DNA from 3 places in the Bacterioplanoides pacificum genome. Region 1 is predicted to be linked to each of the others. Evidence: predicted binding sites of a transcription regulator. Region 1 holds the regulator's gene; each other region holds the start of a gene.
The links. The regulator FNR, encoded in region 1, switches genes on or off when oxygen is low (the NO sensors DNR and NnrR bind a similar motif). The targets are predictions, from matches to a motif close to TTGATNTANATCAA.
Positions count from the first base shown of each region.

Region 1 (5,498 bases):
AGCCGGTAATAATCTGCTGACACTGCTGCCGAATGTGGCCGTAAAGGTTATCGACGGTGGCGACGATCAGGTCATCAGCAGTGAAGAAATCTGCGTCGGCGATATTCTGCGGTTGCGCCCGGGTCACGCCATACCCGCCGACGGCATTGTCACCGCAGGCAAAAGTTCGGTCGATGAAGCCGCCCTCACCGGCGAATATATGCCGGTCGACAAACAAACCGGCGACACCCTGATTGGCGGTACCTTTAATGTTGAGAGCCCGATGCTGATGCGGGTTACCGCCACCGGTGCCGAAGCGCAACTTTCGACCATTATGAGACTAATGGACCGGGCGCAGCAGGAAAAACCGAAAGCCGCGCTGCTGGCCGATAAAATCGCCAGCCACTTCGTTGCCGCTGTGCTGATCATTTCCGCCAGCGTATTTTCATTCTGGGCCTGGCAGGGTGATGAGCACGCCTTCTTTATTGCCTTGTCCGTCCTGGTGGTCACCTGCCCCTGCGCCTTATCACTGGCAACGCCAACCGCTCTGACCGCCGCCACCGCCTCGTTGCGTGAAGCCGGGTTATTGATCAGTAAAGGTCACGTACTGGAAACCCTGCCACAGATCGACCGCGTGGTATTTGATAAAACCGGTACCCTGACGCTCGGCCGGCTGACGCTGTCACAGGTGATTCCGCTGCAGGGTGACGACGAAAGTCACCTGCTGCAACTGGCCGCCGGACTGGAGCAACACGCCAGTCATCCGATTGCCAAGGCGTTTCAGCACATTAGCGCAAAAGCCGCCAGCGATATTGAACAAATTCCGGCCCAGGGCATTCAGGGCCGGATTGACGGTCAGTTACTGAAGCTCGGTCATCCTGGCTTTGCCTGGCCAGCCCCCCTGCAACCGCCCGGCGACGATGGTGGCCAGTGGCTGTTACTGGCCAGCGAACACGCTCCGCTGGGCTGGATTCAGGTGAATGACTCATTACGCAAAGCCGCCACCAAGCTGGTATCCGGACTGCAGCAACGCGGCATTAAAACCGCACTGCTGACCGGTGATCCAAGCCATTCCGGGCAACGTATTGCGCAACAGCTGGGCATTGATGAACTGTCCTGTGGGGTCAGCCCGGAGCAGAAGTTACAACAGGTGGTCAGCTGGCAACAACAAGGCGAAAGGATTCTGATGGCCGGTGACGGCATTAACGATGTGCCGGTGCTGGCCGGAGCGGATGTCTCCCTGGCGGTGAATGAAGCCACCGATCTGGCCAAAACCAATGCCGATACCGTCCTCACCAATGGCCGGCTGGAAGTGCTGCTGGCCGCCATCGACGGTGCTGCGGCAACGCGTCGCATTATTCGTCAGAACATCGGTTGGGCATTACTGTATAATCTGGTCGCTTTGCCCATCGCAGCTGCCGGTCTGGTTCCTCCCTGGGCCGCCGCCATTGGTATGTCGCTCAGCTCGCTGATTGTCGTTACTAACGCCCTGCGCCTGAACCGTATCGGACGCCTGGCTAAAGAGACCTGATCCATGGATATTATTTACGTTCTGGTTCCGTTGTCGTTGCTGTTACTGGCCATCGCCATCGGTATTTTTTTCTGGGCGGTCCGCAGTGGCCAGTTCGATGATATGGAATCCCCGGCCCATAAGATCCTGTTTGACGATGACGAACCGGAAAAACCACAAGCGCCGGATCAGGCGACCGATGACACACAACCACGCTGTTAAGCGCCCCTGCGACTATGAATGAACCGTTATCACTGCTGACCGCCCTGCTGATTGGTCTGTTTGGTGCCAGCCATTGCCTGGTGATGTGCGGTGGCATCGCCGCCGCTACCGGCAACAGCAGCTTACCAGAGCGCCGCCTGGCATCACTGCTGGCGTTTAATGGTGGCCGTATCAGCTCCTATGCCGTTGCCGGTTTACTGGTCGGTGCTGCCGGCTTATGGCTGCAACAACTGCATGACAGCCTGATGCTGCTATTACGCTCACTGGCGGGGGTGATGCTGATACTGATGGGACTTTACGTCGCCCGCTGGGCCAGCTGGCTGACCCGTATCGAACGGCTGGGGCAATATCTGTGGCGTTTTTTACAACCGCAGACCGGACGTTTGTTGCAGCAGTCGTCTCTGACGGCACGCTTTGGACTCGGTATGTTATGGGGATGGTTACCCTGTGGTCTGATTTACAGCACCCTGAGCTGGGTTGCCGCTAATGGTGACCCGTTATTGGGCGCCTTAACCATGGCGACCTTTGGCCTCGGCACTCTGCCCGCGTTACTGGCCGGAGGTTTGGCCGCCGCCACCCTGAGCCGTTGGCTCAACCATCAGCTCACCCGGCAACTGGCCGGTCTGCTGTTGATTGGCTACGGCTTATGGACAGTTACTTCGGTGTGGTTACCAGTCCTTGACAGATCCATCAGTCACTAGGAGTATAGAGCCAGTTTTCGAATGACCTGGCGTTAACGCACCGGGTACTCACACCGGATATTAGTATGAAATCATCTACCGCTCCTTCGCCACTGCGTGGCACTCAGCCGCATTGTCAGACCTGCTCCCTGAATGCACTGTGTTTGCCTCTGTCGCTGAACGATAACGACATGGAACGCCTGGACGACATTATTCGTCGTGGCCGGCCGATCCAGAAAGGTCAGTTATTATTTCAGCAGGGCGAACCCTTTCAGTCAGTATTTGCGGTGCGTACCGGTGCGTTAAAAACCTACACCCTGGCATCAAACGGCGAAGAACAGATCACCGGATTCCACCTGGCCAGTGAACTGGTCGGCCTGGCGGGTTACAACAATGACTTTTATCCGCTGTCAGCGAAAGCACTGGAAACCACGACCGTGTGTGAAATTCCGCTGACCCAGCTGGATGAACTGGCCGATGAGCTGCCCGACCTGCGTAAACAGCTGATGCGCACTATGGGGACAGAAATCCGTCATGACCAGAACATGATGTTGCTGCTGAGTAAAAAGAATGCCGAAGAACGGGTGGCGTCGTTCCTGATGGATATTTCCACCCGTTATGCCCGCCGTGGCTTTTCAGCGACCCACTTCCGTCTGCCAATGTCACGGGTCGATATCAGTAATCATCTTGGTCTGGCGGTCGAAACCATCAGCAGGGTGTTTACCCGCTTCCAGAAAAACGGCCTGATCGAAACCCAGGGCAAAGAAATTATTCTGCAGGATATCGATACCCTCAATCAGCTGGCCGGGCTGGTTTCTGACGACGACTGTGGTCACAGCGACAGCAAATAACCACAGCTGTACCACTGACATTTCCCTGTTCAGGGAAATGTCAGTTTAATCAAGGCATTCTTCCCCTCTTTCTCCATTATCTGGCACAGCACCTGCGTTATATTTTTGACGACTGGTTTTTCTGGCGCTGTTTTTTGAATAAAAACTACGCAAGTCCAATCAGGCTATTCTAAGGTAACAATACAGGGACTGAACTCAGCCGGCTGATGAACGGCATTCGGTACCGTTACGAGGTATAACGCTATGGGAATCTGCACCCGGGAACTGCTGGCGCGGTTATGGAAGCGTTTTTATCACCCGCGCAGGGGCGCCAGCTGCGAACACTTTATTAATAACTACCAGCTGTTGGTGGAAGGCGTTAACCGGGTCGCCTGACAATGCCCGCCAGATGTAATCCGGCGGCTTGCGAAGGTTCCCTGAACCCTGGCTTTTTGTTATAAAGCCCTGCTTAACTCCGGCCTGCGGGCCCGCATTTCCTTCAGGAGCAGTTTCCGGCCATGCAAGACGTTGCCACTTTTGACCCACGCCAAGCCAACGAACCGGCCAGCCCGGTTGTCAGCGATCAGGAACGCAAGCAGAAAACCAACTTTAATAAGTTACAGAAACGCCTGCGCCGTAACGTCGGCAAAGCCATCGAAGATTACAACATGATTCAGGATGGCGATAAAATCATGGTCTGCCTGTCGGGTGGTAAAGACTCCTATACCATGCTCGACATCCTGATGAGTCTGCAAAAAAGCGCTCCGGTTAAGTTTGAGCTGGTCGCCGTGAATATGGACCAGAAACAGCCCGGTTTCCCTGAACATATCCTGCCTGCCTATCTGGAACAGCTGGGAGTGCCGTATCACATCGTCGAAAAAGACACCTACAGCGTGGTAAAAGAGGTCATCCCGGAAGGTAAAACCACCTGTGGTTTATGCTCCCGCCTGCGGCGTGGCACCCTGTATGGGTTTGCCGAAAAAATTGGTGCCAACAAAATTGCCCTCGGCCACCACCGCGACGACATCATCGAAACCCTGTTCCTCAATATGTTTCATGGCGGTAAATTAAAAGCGATGCCGCCTAAGCTGCTGAGCGATGACCAGAAACACGTATTAATCCGGCCACTGGCGTATTGCAAAGAAAAAGACATCGAAGCCTTTGCCACAGCCAAAGAATTTCCGATTATTCCGTGTAATTTATGTGGTTCACAGGAAAATCTGCAGCGCCAGAACATTAAACAGATGCTGGCCGCCTGGGATAAAGAACAACCTGGCCGCAGCGAAAACATTTTTGCCGCGATCAGCAATGTTGCACCGTCACAACTGGCCGACGGAGCGTTGTTTGATTTTGTCAATCTGGAGCAAAAACAACAAGGCAGTCATCTGGGCATACGCCAGACCCTGCTGGATGTGGTACACGTCGACTAACGACGCATTATTCCGGGCCAACACTGTATAACCCGGCCAGTGATAACTTATATTCTCCTGGCCGGATTAAATAAAAGGTCAACATGTAGCGTCGTTCACTGGTGAGGTTTTCTGCCCGGGCTTTTAACTGGCAATGTTGCTCGTGTAACTGTGCTCTGGGCAATTCGACTTTTACGGCCAGTTCACCTGCCAGTTCCTCAACCTGCACGGTAGAAATCGCCTGCGTTGGTGTGCCCGCCATGCCTTTACGAATCCACTGAAAAAACAGCTGGTGACGGCCACCCTGTTCCGTCCGCACGACCCGTACATAGCCCTGTCCCTCATTCGACTGCCAGGGACATACACGGGTCACCTGGTCGACCCAGGCGGGCATTTTATACACCTGTTCCAGCAACGCTTCATGACTGACCGCTGGCTGTTCAGCCGCCATAAGCGGCCAGCCAGCCAGGCCAGTACTGCACAGCAGCAGTGCCCGTAACCACGAAAGAAAAACCATCGGCTGTTTTGTCATACCGTCCTCCTGAAGGTAAGACTAGCAGCTGATTAATATTTCGTACGGTTGGTTAGCATTAAAGCCGCTCAGTGATTATCTGCCCAACGATGCCCTGCCGGCTGACCGCTGTCCCAGTCAGGCTTATCATAATGAACGGCAACGATGTAATAACTTTCAAGCCCTTTTGGCAGGCGTACCTCAACCTCTTCGTCCAGTGTTTTACCCATCAGGCCACGTGCCAGCGGAGCATCCACGCTGATATAGCCACGCTTCAGGTCAATTTCATCCTCACCGACGATACGATAACGGTATAACTGTTCATCATCGTCTTCCAGTTCAATCCAGGCGCCAAAA
Region 1 is NZ_JBHRYB010000005.1:376,801-382,298, reverse strand. It holds gene ACFOMG_RS06385 (heavy metal translocating P-type ATPase) at 1-1,510, shown strand, start outside; gene ccoS (cbb3-type cytochrome oxidase assembly protein CcoS) at 1,514-1,711, shown strand; gene ACFOMG_RS06375 (sulfite exporter TauE/SafE family protein) at 1,726-2,412, shown strand; gene fnr (fumarate/nitrate reduction transcriptional regulator Fnr) at 2,478-3,242, shown strand; gene ACFOMG_RS06365 (hypothetical protein) at 3,486-3,617, shown strand; gene ttcA (tRNA 2-thiocytidine(32) synthetase TtcA) at 3,740-4,651, shown strand; gene ACFOMG_RS06355 (hypothetical protein) at 4,659-5,162, opposite strand; gene greB (transcription elongation factor GreB) at 5,231-5,498, opposite strand, start outside.

Region 2 (5,498 bases), on a different contig from region 1:
GCAGTAATGGCATGAGCCAGACGCTTGATCAGTTTCGTCACCGCGTCACCCGGCCGGAAATTTCAGCCGCAGAAGCCATCGATGGCTGTGTGGTGACGGCTCTTAATGAAGAGGCGGTGGTCAGTGCCTGTCTTGCCAACCAGGCGGGCATTAATCTGGTGGTGGCTTATGAAGCTTTTGCCATCAAAATGTTATGTGCCCTGCGGCAAACCATTATTTTTTCGCGGCAACAGAAAGAAGCCGGTGACGCCGCCGGCTGGCTCGGTTTTCCGGTGGTGACCACGTCGCTGATCTGGGAAAACGGCGAACACGATCAGAGTCATCAGGACTGCGCCTTATCCGAAGGCCTGATGCTGAAAATGGCCGATATGGCGCGGGTGGTGTTTCCGCCCGATGCCAACAGTGCCATGGCGTGTTTACGTAATTGTTATGGTGATCTGGGGGTTGTCTGGAACCTGGTGGTCAGCCGTACGGTGATGCCGGCCTTTTTTTCGCCCCGCCAGGCGACTCAGCTGGTACAGGATGGTGCTGTGTGTGTGCGTGGTCATTGTGGCGCTGAACTGCAGTTGGTTGCCTGTGGTGCGCTGCAGTTGCAACAGATGCTGAAAGCTTCAGATCGCCTGCGTCAGCAGCGGGTATCACACTCGCTGGTGTATCTGCTGGAGCCGGGTCGTTTCCGCCAGCCCAGAGATCGCTGGGAGGCAGAGGTGGTCGCTGACCCGGCGGTGCTGCAGGCGTTGTTTCCGGCCCGGGTGCGGTATCGTTTGTTGTTAACCCATGGTCGCGCCGAACCTTTGCTGGCCTGTTGCCGCTTGCTGGATCTGGGTCCGCAGCGTACCCGAGCACTGGGGTATATTAATCGTGGCGGCACGCTCGACAGCGAAACTCTGTTATTTGTTAACGCCTGTAGCTGGGCCCATGTGCTGGCGTCGCTGGCGCAGTTATGTGGCCAGCAACCGACCCTGTGGCTGACCGAAGAAGAGTGGGCGGCAGTGGATGGTCGCGGAGACCCGTATCACGTTATCCGCCCGGCATTATAACGACTACCCGGGCATAGCCGTGCGGATCCAGGTGAGTTGCGACATCAGATTACCTCAGCGGCCGGGTTTAAGCGGGCTGTTTTTAAGGTGAGCAACAAAATTACAGGGGCCGGTGCGGCTGTCGATCTGGGGAGCAATTAAGCTTTGCCAGGCCAGCCGGCAAGCGCCTCCTGAGCCCGGCAAAGCAACAATCAGAGTGTTGTTGGCCAGCCCGGCCAGGGCGCGTGATTGCAGGCTGCTGCTGGCGATATCGGCGAAACTTAATTGCCGGAACTGTTCTCCGAAGCCTTCCACTTCCTGATCCAGTAACGGACGAATGGCTTCCGGTGTGCAGTTGCCGGCAGAGAATCCGGTACCACCATTAATAATAATCACCTGAATATCCTGGCTGGCGATCCAGCTGCTGACACAGGCGCGGATATCGTAACGGTTATGTTTCAGTAAGGCGCGGGCACGAACGGTATGGCCGTCATCCTGCGCCAGTTTGAAAATCAGATCGCCGCTGCTGTCGTCGGCGCTGCTGCGGCGGTCGGATAACGTCAGGATGGCGATATTAAGCGGGAAAAACGGGTGTTTAGTGGCATCGCTCATGATGATTTCTCAGGTTGATTGCTGATTAATGTCTGCCACTGTGCCGGGGTATTAATATTGATCAGTGTGTCCGGCTGCGGGCAATCAATGGCGCGGGCTTCGCAGAACTGCAGCAGGGCGCTGACCGAACGTTTGCCCCGCGGGTGAGTGTGGTGATCCAGGTAGCGGATTAATTCCGGTGTTTTGTGTAATACGCAGGGTAACGCGCTGTTGCGGTAATACGCCGGTTGTTGTTGCGCCGCCGTCAGCAGGGTATGCAGGGTAGCCGTGGTCAGTAACGGCATATCCACCGCAATCACCAGCACCCACTGATGACGGCACTGAGGCAACAGCGACTGCAGGCCGGACAGTGGCCCGAAGCCGGGTTTGACATCGGTAACCCCAAACTGCGGGTGACTTAACAGAATGTCATCACAGCCGGTTTGCCGCAGAACGTTTTGCTGGTGTTGCCACAGCGGAATTCCCTGCCAGCACAGCAGGGCTTTATCCCGTCCCATCCGGCTGGACTGGCCTCCGGCCAGAATAATGGCGCTGAAGGGAGGTATGGCCATATCAGCCTCCTATCATGGCCAGGTGACGAGTCTGGCCGCTGTTTTGCTGATGCAGAAAATGACTTTCTTTTTTCCCCACAATCGCCTGTTGCAGAAAATCTTCCACTGCACGGCTGTCGTCGGATTGTAATAAATGGCGGAACGACTGATGTTGTTCGGCAAATAAACATAAAAATAATTCTGCCTGACTGGATACCCGTAAACGGTTACAGCTGCTGCAGAAATCTTTGCTGTACGGCATGATTAAACCAATTCGTCCGGCATAGTCCGGGTGAGCATACTCCAGCGCCGGACCGTCGGTATCCGAGCGTGGTTGCAGCTGCCAGCCATCGGCTAATAATTGTTGGCGGATACTATCGCCACTGAGGTGTTGTTGCTGATAAAACCGGGTGTTGTCGTTGGTACGCATTAACTCAATAAATCGCAGCGACAGCGGCCGGTCGCGGATAAAACGCAAAAAGGCCGGCAGCGACTGACCGTTATGCTGACGCAGTAACACGCTGTTGAGTTTTATTTTATGAAAATTCATCGTCAGTGCCTGATCGATACCGCTGAGAATATCGTGCAGCCGGTCGGCACCGGTAATACGGGAAAAAATTGCCGGGTCGAGACTGTCGACACTGATATTCAGCGCATCCAGCCCGGCCTGTTGCCAGCCGGATAATGATTTTTTCAGGTTATAGCCATTGCTTGTCAGGGCGACCTGTTCAATTCCCGGGGTGGTTTTACACAATGCAATAATGTCACATAAATCACGCCGTAACGCTGGCTCACCGCCGGTCAGGCGAACTTTGCGGGTGCCCTGGCGGGCAAACGCGGTGACCAGCCGGCGGATTTCACCGAGGGTTAAATCATCCGCACCCAGGTCACAGTCGTTGCCATCGGGTAAACAATAATTGCAGCGGAAATTACAGCGTTCGGTCAGTGATAAACGCAGATAGGTAAAATGCCGGGCAAAGCGGTCGGTTAACATAAAACACCTTTCCAAACGTGGGAGGAGGCAGGGTTTCCCCGGCTTCCCGGTGGCAGAATTGCCACGGCTGATGCGCCATAACCGTTAATCACAACTGTTAAAAACAGCCACCGTTAAAAATCCCGGTTAAATACAAAACGGCATTAGGCACACCCGCTCGGCGTCAGCAAAATATAACGGCTGAAGCGTAGCCCGGGTATTGGCTTCCTGGGATAGCTGTATGCCTCTTTGTGGGTAGTCGGGCCTCCCCTGTGGCTGATTATTGCAACGCCTCAGCTCAGTCATTTTTATCGTCCGCTGACGTCAGGCGCTGATTATCCGCCGCATGGCGGGTTTAACCGGGAATACCTATTAATAGACAAGTGCGGCCAGTGCTGTCAGTCCTTGCTCTGTGGCAATTGACTTTACTTTACCGAATATTAGTATGAACCCATATTTGGCTTGACTGGTTTATGAAAATGAACAATAAAAAATCGACAATTTTGTTGGTAGATGACCACCCGTTATTGCGCAAAGGTCTGAAACAATTACTCGCCTTTGAAGAGGACCTGGAGGTTATTGCAGAAGCCAAAAGTGGTGTGGAAGCAATCGATCTGGCTGCTGATAATGAGCCGGACCTGATTATTCTGGATCTGCATATGCAGGGTATGGATGGTCTGCAGACACTTACCCGGTTACGCGACCGTGGTGTCAGTTCGCGGATTGTTATGCTGACGGTATCTGATGCGGATGATGATGTGCTGGCTGCCATCAGCCAGGGAGCGGATGGTTATTTATTAAAAGATACCGATCCGGATGTTTTACTGGAACAGATTAAACAAGCGGTGGATGGCAAAATGGTGCTCAGTGAAGCCGTGACTGAGGTGCTGGCTACCGCGATCCGCCGCCCGGCTGTCCGCCCGGCATCGGAGCTGGATGCACTGACGGTACGGGAGGTGGAAATTCTGGAATGCATCGCCAAAGGTATGAGTAATAAAGTGATTGCCCGGGAACTGGATATTTCCGATGGTACCGTCAAAGTACATGTTAAACATTTACTGAAAAAACTCGGCTTACGGTCGCGTGTCGAAGCGGCGGTTTGGATGGTTAATCAGCAGGCCGAAGGCAAGGCGTAACCTTGGCCAGATGTAACTTGGGCCAGATGTAACTTTGGCCCGACGCCGATTGCCAGCGGCGGCCGGCGTGTTATTTCAGCCCGAGTTTCTGTGCCAGTTTATGCAGATTGCTGGGGTCCATTCCCAGTTGGCGGGCGGTTTTACTCCAGCTGCCCTGCTGGCGCTGCAGTTCCTGCAGTACCAGATTTTTCTGAAACTGTTTGACCGCATCTTTCATCACCATTCCCTGTACCTCTGACCAGATTCCGGCCGTTGTTGTATCGTCAGTCATTAATGCTGCCGGATTGCTCAGCGGTAAATCGAGATCCAGTAACTGACAATTGAGCGTCACAATATCGTGCTGTTGGGCACCGCGGCTGAGTGCTTTAATTGCTGCCCGGCTGATGACGTGTTCCAGCTCGCGGATATTTCCCGGCCAGCTGTATTGTTGTAACGCCGCTTCGGCATCGGCCGACAAGCGCAGGCTGCGCAGCCCCAGCCGGGTGCGGTTGAGTTCGAGGAAATGACCGGCCAGTGGTGCAATATCCTGAGGCCGCTCGCGCAATGGCGGAATCGGAATCGGATAGACAGATAAGCGATGGTATAAATCGGCGCGGAAGGCACCCTCGGTAATCTGCTGTTTCAGCGAGCGGTTGGTTGCCGCTAATAAACGTACATCCACATGGCGGGTTTTATCACTGCCGAGGCGCTGAATTTCACCGTTCTGTAACACCCGTAACAGCTTGGCCTGAACCGGCAGCGGTAACTCACCCACTTCATCAAGAAACAGTGTGCCTTTGTCGGCACTTTCGAAGCGTCCGGCACGATCGCTGGTGGCGCCGGAAAACGCGCCTTTGACATGACCAAACAATTCACTTTCTGCCAGTTGTTCCGGTAATGCCGCGCAGTTGATATAAATCATCGGCTGGCTGGCACGGGCACTATGGCGATGGGTGTAACTGGCAAAGACTTCTTTGCCGACGCCGGTTTCGCCCAGTAATAACACCGGTAAATCCGAACCGGCGACCACTTCCAGCTCTTTTTTGATCTGCCGGATGGCCGGGCTGTTACCAATGATGTCCTGGTCGGCATCGCTGGTGCCGGCGAGGGTAGTGGGATGGGTCAGATGGGTGCGTCGCAGGGCACGTATTTCTTTTTCCATCATGCTGATATGGATGGCCGTTTCCAGCACCGGGCGGTAGCTGTCCAGCTTTTCCAGGCGTTGCTGATCGAAGGTGCCGGGTGTCAG
Region 2 is NZ_JBHRYB010000014.1:141,069-146,566, forward strand. It holds gene ACFOMG_RS14660 (phosphoketolase family protein) at 1-1,040, shown strand, start outside; gene moaB (molybdenum cofactor biosynthesis protein B) at 1,095-1,631, opposite strand; gene mobA (molybdenum cofactor guanylyltransferase) at 1,628-2,182, opposite strand; gene moaA (GTP 3',8-cyclase MoaA) at 2,184-3,155, opposite strand; molybdenum cofactor riboswitch at 3,144-3,330, opposite strand; gene narL (two-component system response regulator NarL) at 3,614-4,270, shown strand; gene norR (nitric oxide reductase transcriptional regulator NorR) at 4,341-5,498, opposite strand, start outside.
Region 2: narL (two-component system response regulator NarL) is a predicted target of FNR. The motif match lies at 3,540-3,553, and genes of this name have one in related genera.

Region 3 (5,498 bases), on a different contig from region 1:
CCCCCGCTGCAGAATTAACTCTGCGGCCGAAATGTAACCGCCGGTAGGGGCAATCAGATTGACCGATTCATTCGACCACTCACGATAATAAGACGCCAGCAATAACGTCATCACCACCGCGACCAGACTGGTAAATAAAAAGGCGAGATAAATTTTGACAAAAATGCCGCGCATGCTGTGTGTGGCTCAGGCAACCGTTTCCGTTTCTTCCGGAGTATACATATAACCGATGCCACGTACGGTTTTTATGCGTTGCTCACCGTGGCGATTGGGGCCCAGTTTTTTGCGCAGATTACTCAGGTGCATATCCAGGCTGCGATCGTACAGGGTTAACGAACGCTGCATTGACTGCTCCGCCAGGCGGTTTTTTTCCACCACTTTACCGGCTTCACGGGCGAGTACAGTGAGAATATTAAATTCGGTCGCGGTCAGGTCGAGGGTTTCGTTGTGGCGACGTACCAGATGCTGATCCAGGTCGATGTGTAATTCATCCAGACTGATCGTGACATCGGCGACTTCAGCACTGCGATTGCGACGTAACACTGAGCGTAACCGGGCGGCCAGCTCACGTGGATTGGCAGGTTTCGGCATATAATCATCAGCGCCGATTTCCAGCCCTTCGATACGATCCATCTCATCGCCTTTGGCGGTTAACATTAATACCGGCAGATCGGAACGCTGACGAATGGCACGCAATATTTCGACACCATTCCCTCCGGGTAACATCACATCCAGAATCACCGCCTGATATTTACCGGTTAACGCCTGCTCCAGGCCATCGTTTGCGTCGTGCGCCAGCGTCACCCGGAATAACTCACGCTCCAGATAACGTTTCAGCAACGCACATAATTCGAGATCATCATCAACCAGCAGAATATTCATACGTCCCCCAAAAACAGAGCCACAGTGTCTGCAACCACTCTGTTTCAATCAAGCTCCCTGTCGACTTCTTTACGTTTTGTAAAGATTGGGCCGTTATTCGTTGTCTTCCCGGCGGTGAGCGGCAATAAATTCAATCGCCTCTTCCACCGCCGCTTTGACCCGGCGGTTAATTTCATGCAATTCATCCGGCGACATATAAAACGCCATGTCCACTTCGTAGCGGATATAACGTGGCGGTAAATGATTCAGGGCCACACAGGCAATATCAGCCAGGTAGCCGCTGTCCTGATTGCCGGGCAGGCAGCGCAGAATTTCTTCTGCCACCAGTTGTTCATAATAATTACGGATATGGTTATTGATGCTCATAAATAGGCTTCCGGCCGGTTTTTCATCATTCCTCAGCATAGCACTCAGGGGAATTCCTGCTTTACTGAAAGAAGCTGTTTATCAACTGAGCCAGGAGCTGTTATGAAACGGGTTGCCGATATTATGGTGCGTAACCTCATTACCTTGTCGCCGGATTCGGATCTGAAACAGGCTGAAGGCCTGATGGCCGAACGTCAGGTGCGCCATATTCCGGTGGTGGATGCCGATCAGGTGTTGCAGGGCCTGATCACGCAGAAGGAATTTCTCAGTGAAGCGTTCCGCATCACCGATAAATTCGGCGCCCACCAGCTGGGGACCTATCTGGCTCAGACTAAACTGGCCGACTGTATGAAAACCACCCTGACCACCGTCCGGCAGGACACCAGCCTGCGTGAAGCCGGAGAGATGTTACACAGCATGAAACAAGGCTGTCTGCTGGTAACCGATAAACATCAGCAGCTGCTGGGTATTGTGACCTCGCAGGACTTTCTTAAGCTGGCACTGGATTTATTGCCACACGACTGACACCCGCATATCTGCAACCCGGGATCACCGGCGGCGTCAGGGATAACGCTGCCGGATCGGTCGGTCATCAGCAGACTTTCAGACATACGCCGCTCCTTTGCTGCTTTACAGTTCGGCCCAACTAACAGACTGAAAAGACTAGAAGTTTTTATTTTGCCGCTCACTGATGCAGGTCAAGGGGGTTTAAATCGCGCTAAACTAAGCTGATGGTAAAAATAATATCAGGGAGCAGAAGATGAATACCGAAGCCATCAAAGCCGAGTTAGCCGCCCGCAAAGCGTTATTGCAGCAACGTGCCGATAAGGTAGAGCGCGACGCCAGTCATCGTGATGCCCCGTTATCTGCCGATTTTGCCGAACAGGCAGTGGAACGAGAAAACGACGATGTTTTAACGGCCATCGGGGCTGAGTCTCGCCATGAAATTGATCTGATTAACAAAGCACTGCAACGCCTGGAAGACGGCGAATACGGAGAATGCCAGCAGTGTGGCGGCGACATTGATGAGCTGCGCCTGGCCGCTGTGCCGTATGCCGAGTTATGTATTCTGTGTGCAGAGCAGCAGGAAGAACAGAACTGATCAGCGCTCATCCGGCGGTGGCGTTTCGTCCTGGCGACGTTGTTCCACCGCTGCGGCAATATCCAGCAGCCGGTCGAGCTTATCTTCCAGTGCTTCCATCCGTTGTGTGATTTCACTCAACCGTTCGGTATTGGACTTTTCCTCCTGGATCAGCGCTTCTTCATCCTGCTGCATAAAAAAGGATGAAAAGCTGGCCGTCAGCATGGCAAATAATGCGATCCCCATCAGGATCAGCAGTGAACCAAATAACCGCCCGGCGGTGCTGGCCGGTACGATGTCACCATAACCGACAGTCGTCACGGTCACCCAGGCCCACCAGATACCGTCAAACGGGGTGTCGACATTCGGGTCAATCACTGCCATTAACGTTCCGGCTATCACCACAATAATAAAACTGACCACCAGCATAGGGCCTAAATTATGTCGCCCCATTATTTTACGGAAGGTGCCGGAGGTATTGGCCAGCACAATAAAAATGGCCAGTAAACGTAATGTCCGCAGACCACCGGCGTGTGGCAGGGTTTCCCACAATAATGGCATCCCCGCCACCACGATCACCAGATTGGCCCAGTTATTCATCAGGTAACGTTTTTTATTATGTACCGCCAGTGTGAGCAGTAGGGTTTCACACAGGAAAAAGCTCCAGATCAGCCAGTCGGTGAAGGTGGAGACCATGATTGCCTGCTCCGCCTGGGACTCCAGATACCACTCAAGCACAATCCACATGGCGATGATAATCATCGGCCATTCGAGCATTTTCCCTAACCGGACGGCACGCGGTTTTTCATCCGGCGCGACACCGGACAAACCAATGATATTGGGTAACGCAGAAGACATGAAACCTCAGACAGCAGACAGTACAGCTCTCTGAATAATAGAGAATGACGCCCGAAAAAACAGAAAAAACGCGTTATTGCGTCATTTTTCCGGCCGCAGCCAGTAACACCTCCGGGTGAATATCAGACAATAAACGATAATTCACGCCATCCTGTACAAACTCAACCAGCGTCAGTAACGGCGCCTGTAACAACTGAGCTTTAACTCCGGAAGACAACGTCAGTGGCCGTCCGACGGACGATAACGGCAACGCACGCTCGGCAATCAGTGCCAAGGAATATTGATCATTGTAAAAGTATGCCGCTGCCTGCCCTGCGGGTCCGGCAAAATAACGGCCGGCCGGCATCTGCCACGGGCCATCGGTTAACGCCGGCTGACGCAAAGGACTGCCCAGGCGACTTTCGGCCTGAGACTGCGTTACGCCGGGCAAACGAAAGTCCCACTGGCGGCTAGCTGATAAAGCTTCCGGCCAGACGGGAAATTCAAACTCCGGCTGATTTACCCGGGTGTACCGGTTAGCCAGCGCCAGCTCGCTGCCATCGCGATAGCGAAACTGCCCTTTCACCGGCAAAGAGTAATGGTAATCGACGAATAATGCCGCGTGTTGTAAGGCCAGGTCGCTGTCCTGGGCCTGCAGTTCAACTCCCACAGCGATGCGCCCGGCCACTTTTTCCGAGGGTGTAAAAGTGCGTTCAAAATGCTGCTGATTAAACCAGTATTGATCTTCAACCGCCTGCAAATGATCGCGTTGTGTTAAACCGTCCAGGCCAGCAATGGCCAGTCGGTAGTTCGCGTCGGTCGCCAGCCGCAGTGTCTGCTGCTGCAACATCAATAACGGCTGAGTTGCACCGTCAGCCGCCCGGTTCAGCACAGCCACCTCCGCCGGTGGCCGGAAATACACCTCCAGCTGCTCAACCTGCTGGTTAAAACGCTGCTCAACAGCCGCCTGATAATGTTTGATTTTGCTCTGGTTCTGAAACGTTTTTTCGATCCAGAAACGGTGAATGCCATCACCATCACCATCGGCGCTGGCAGGCAGTGCGGCCGCCAGACTGAATAACGACATGAGGATAAACTGAAAACGCGTGACCATAACCGCCTCCGGGTATTTTTTCTGGCTCAGCCTGTCAGCGTGGCCGGAATTGTTGTTATTGGTTTTATTAATATAGTGATGGTGTTATTGATGTTGTCTTTGATGGCCAGTCACTGTAAAAAAAATAACCCGGCGAACGTAGCCGGGTTATTTGATTATGGTACTTTTTTACCAGTCAGCTCTGGTACTGCACCTCCACGGTCATTGCCGCTGCCACCGAATTGGCAATAAAACAATGAGCATGGGATTTTTCGTGCATCGCCTGAACCGTATCGGCATCCGGAATTTTGTCGCCACAAAATTCTACCCTGGGTTTAAGAATGATTTTTTCCACCCAATATTTACCGTCTTCACGCTGCGCCAGAATCGCTTCAGCGTCATCGCTGTAACTGGCCACCTGCAGGCGTTTTTTCGACGCTAATACCAGAAAGGTCTGCATATGACAGCTGGCCATAGCAGCGGCCAGCAACTGCTCCGGGTCGGCACCAAAGTCATTCCCGGCACCACCGGCCGGCAGGCTGACAGCATCCTGAAAAGCGATATCATGACGGCGGTCGAATCCTTCGTGACTGAAGTCAGAGGTTTTAAGCCAGCGTATTTTTGCAATATGAGTCGCCATTTTCCGCTCCTTATTTCAGCATTTTGCGTAATGTAAAAGCACCACGTAATTCACCCTGTTTAAAGCCACGGGCGCGATCCTGCGGATACAGTTTATCCAGCGTTGTGCCGATCGCCGGCGCCAGCTTTTCACCATGACAGGCCAGACATACCCCGGCGGTAGGAATCGCTTTCATATAGCGGAATTCGCCGTTATCCGTTTTACTGGCTTCCAATGTTTGTGGCGCTTCACCCGCAGCCAGTCGCTCAGCAAATTGTTGCATCACCTGCGTTTCCCAGGCGTCCGGCTGATTATCCGGGTTACGCCATTTCAGTGAGGTGCGGCCAACCTGCCAGTCACCCTGGCTCAGTTGCGCGGCGATCAGCGGCGCCTCAGTGTTACACACCTGAATCGCAGCCTGAGGGCCATCACTTTTGATGCTTTTTTTCAGCGTTGCCTGTAATTGCATGGCCAGCTGCTTGCTGTGCTGACGGGCCTGCTGAAGCAGATCGTCATCGGCCTGAACCGTACTGATGCCAAGCAACAACACAGCTGCAGCCACCGTCCCTCTCAATACAGATTTCATCCTCACCCCACCTCAGCCGTTATTGATAAATATT
Region 3 is NZ_JBHRYB010000024.1:20,458-25,955, forward strand. It holds gene ACFOMG_RS16725 (ATP-binding protein) at 1-174, opposite strand, end outside; gene ACFOMG_RS16730 (response regulator transcription factor) at 187-882, opposite strand; gene ACFOMG_RS16735 (late competence development ComFB family protein) at 976-1,248, opposite strand; gene ACFOMG_RS16740 (CBS domain-containing protein) at 1,351-1,773, shown strand; gene ACFOMG_RS16745 (TraR/DksA family transcriptional regulator) at 2,009-2,350, shown strand; gene ACFOMG_RS16750 (potassium channel family protein) at 2,351-3,187, opposite strand; gene ACFOMG_RS16755 (hypothetical protein) at 3,261-4,280, opposite strand; gene ACFOMG_RS16760 (OsmC family protein) at 4,456-4,899, opposite strand; gene ACFOMG_RS16765 (Tll0287-like domain-containing protein) at 4,910-5,464, opposite strand; gene ACFOMG_RS16770 (rhodanese-like domain-containing protein) at 5,484-5,498, opposite strand, start outside.
Region 3: ACFOMG_RS16745 (TraR/DksA family transcriptional regulator) is a predicted target of FNR. The motif match lies at 1,937-1,950, and genes of this name have one in related genera.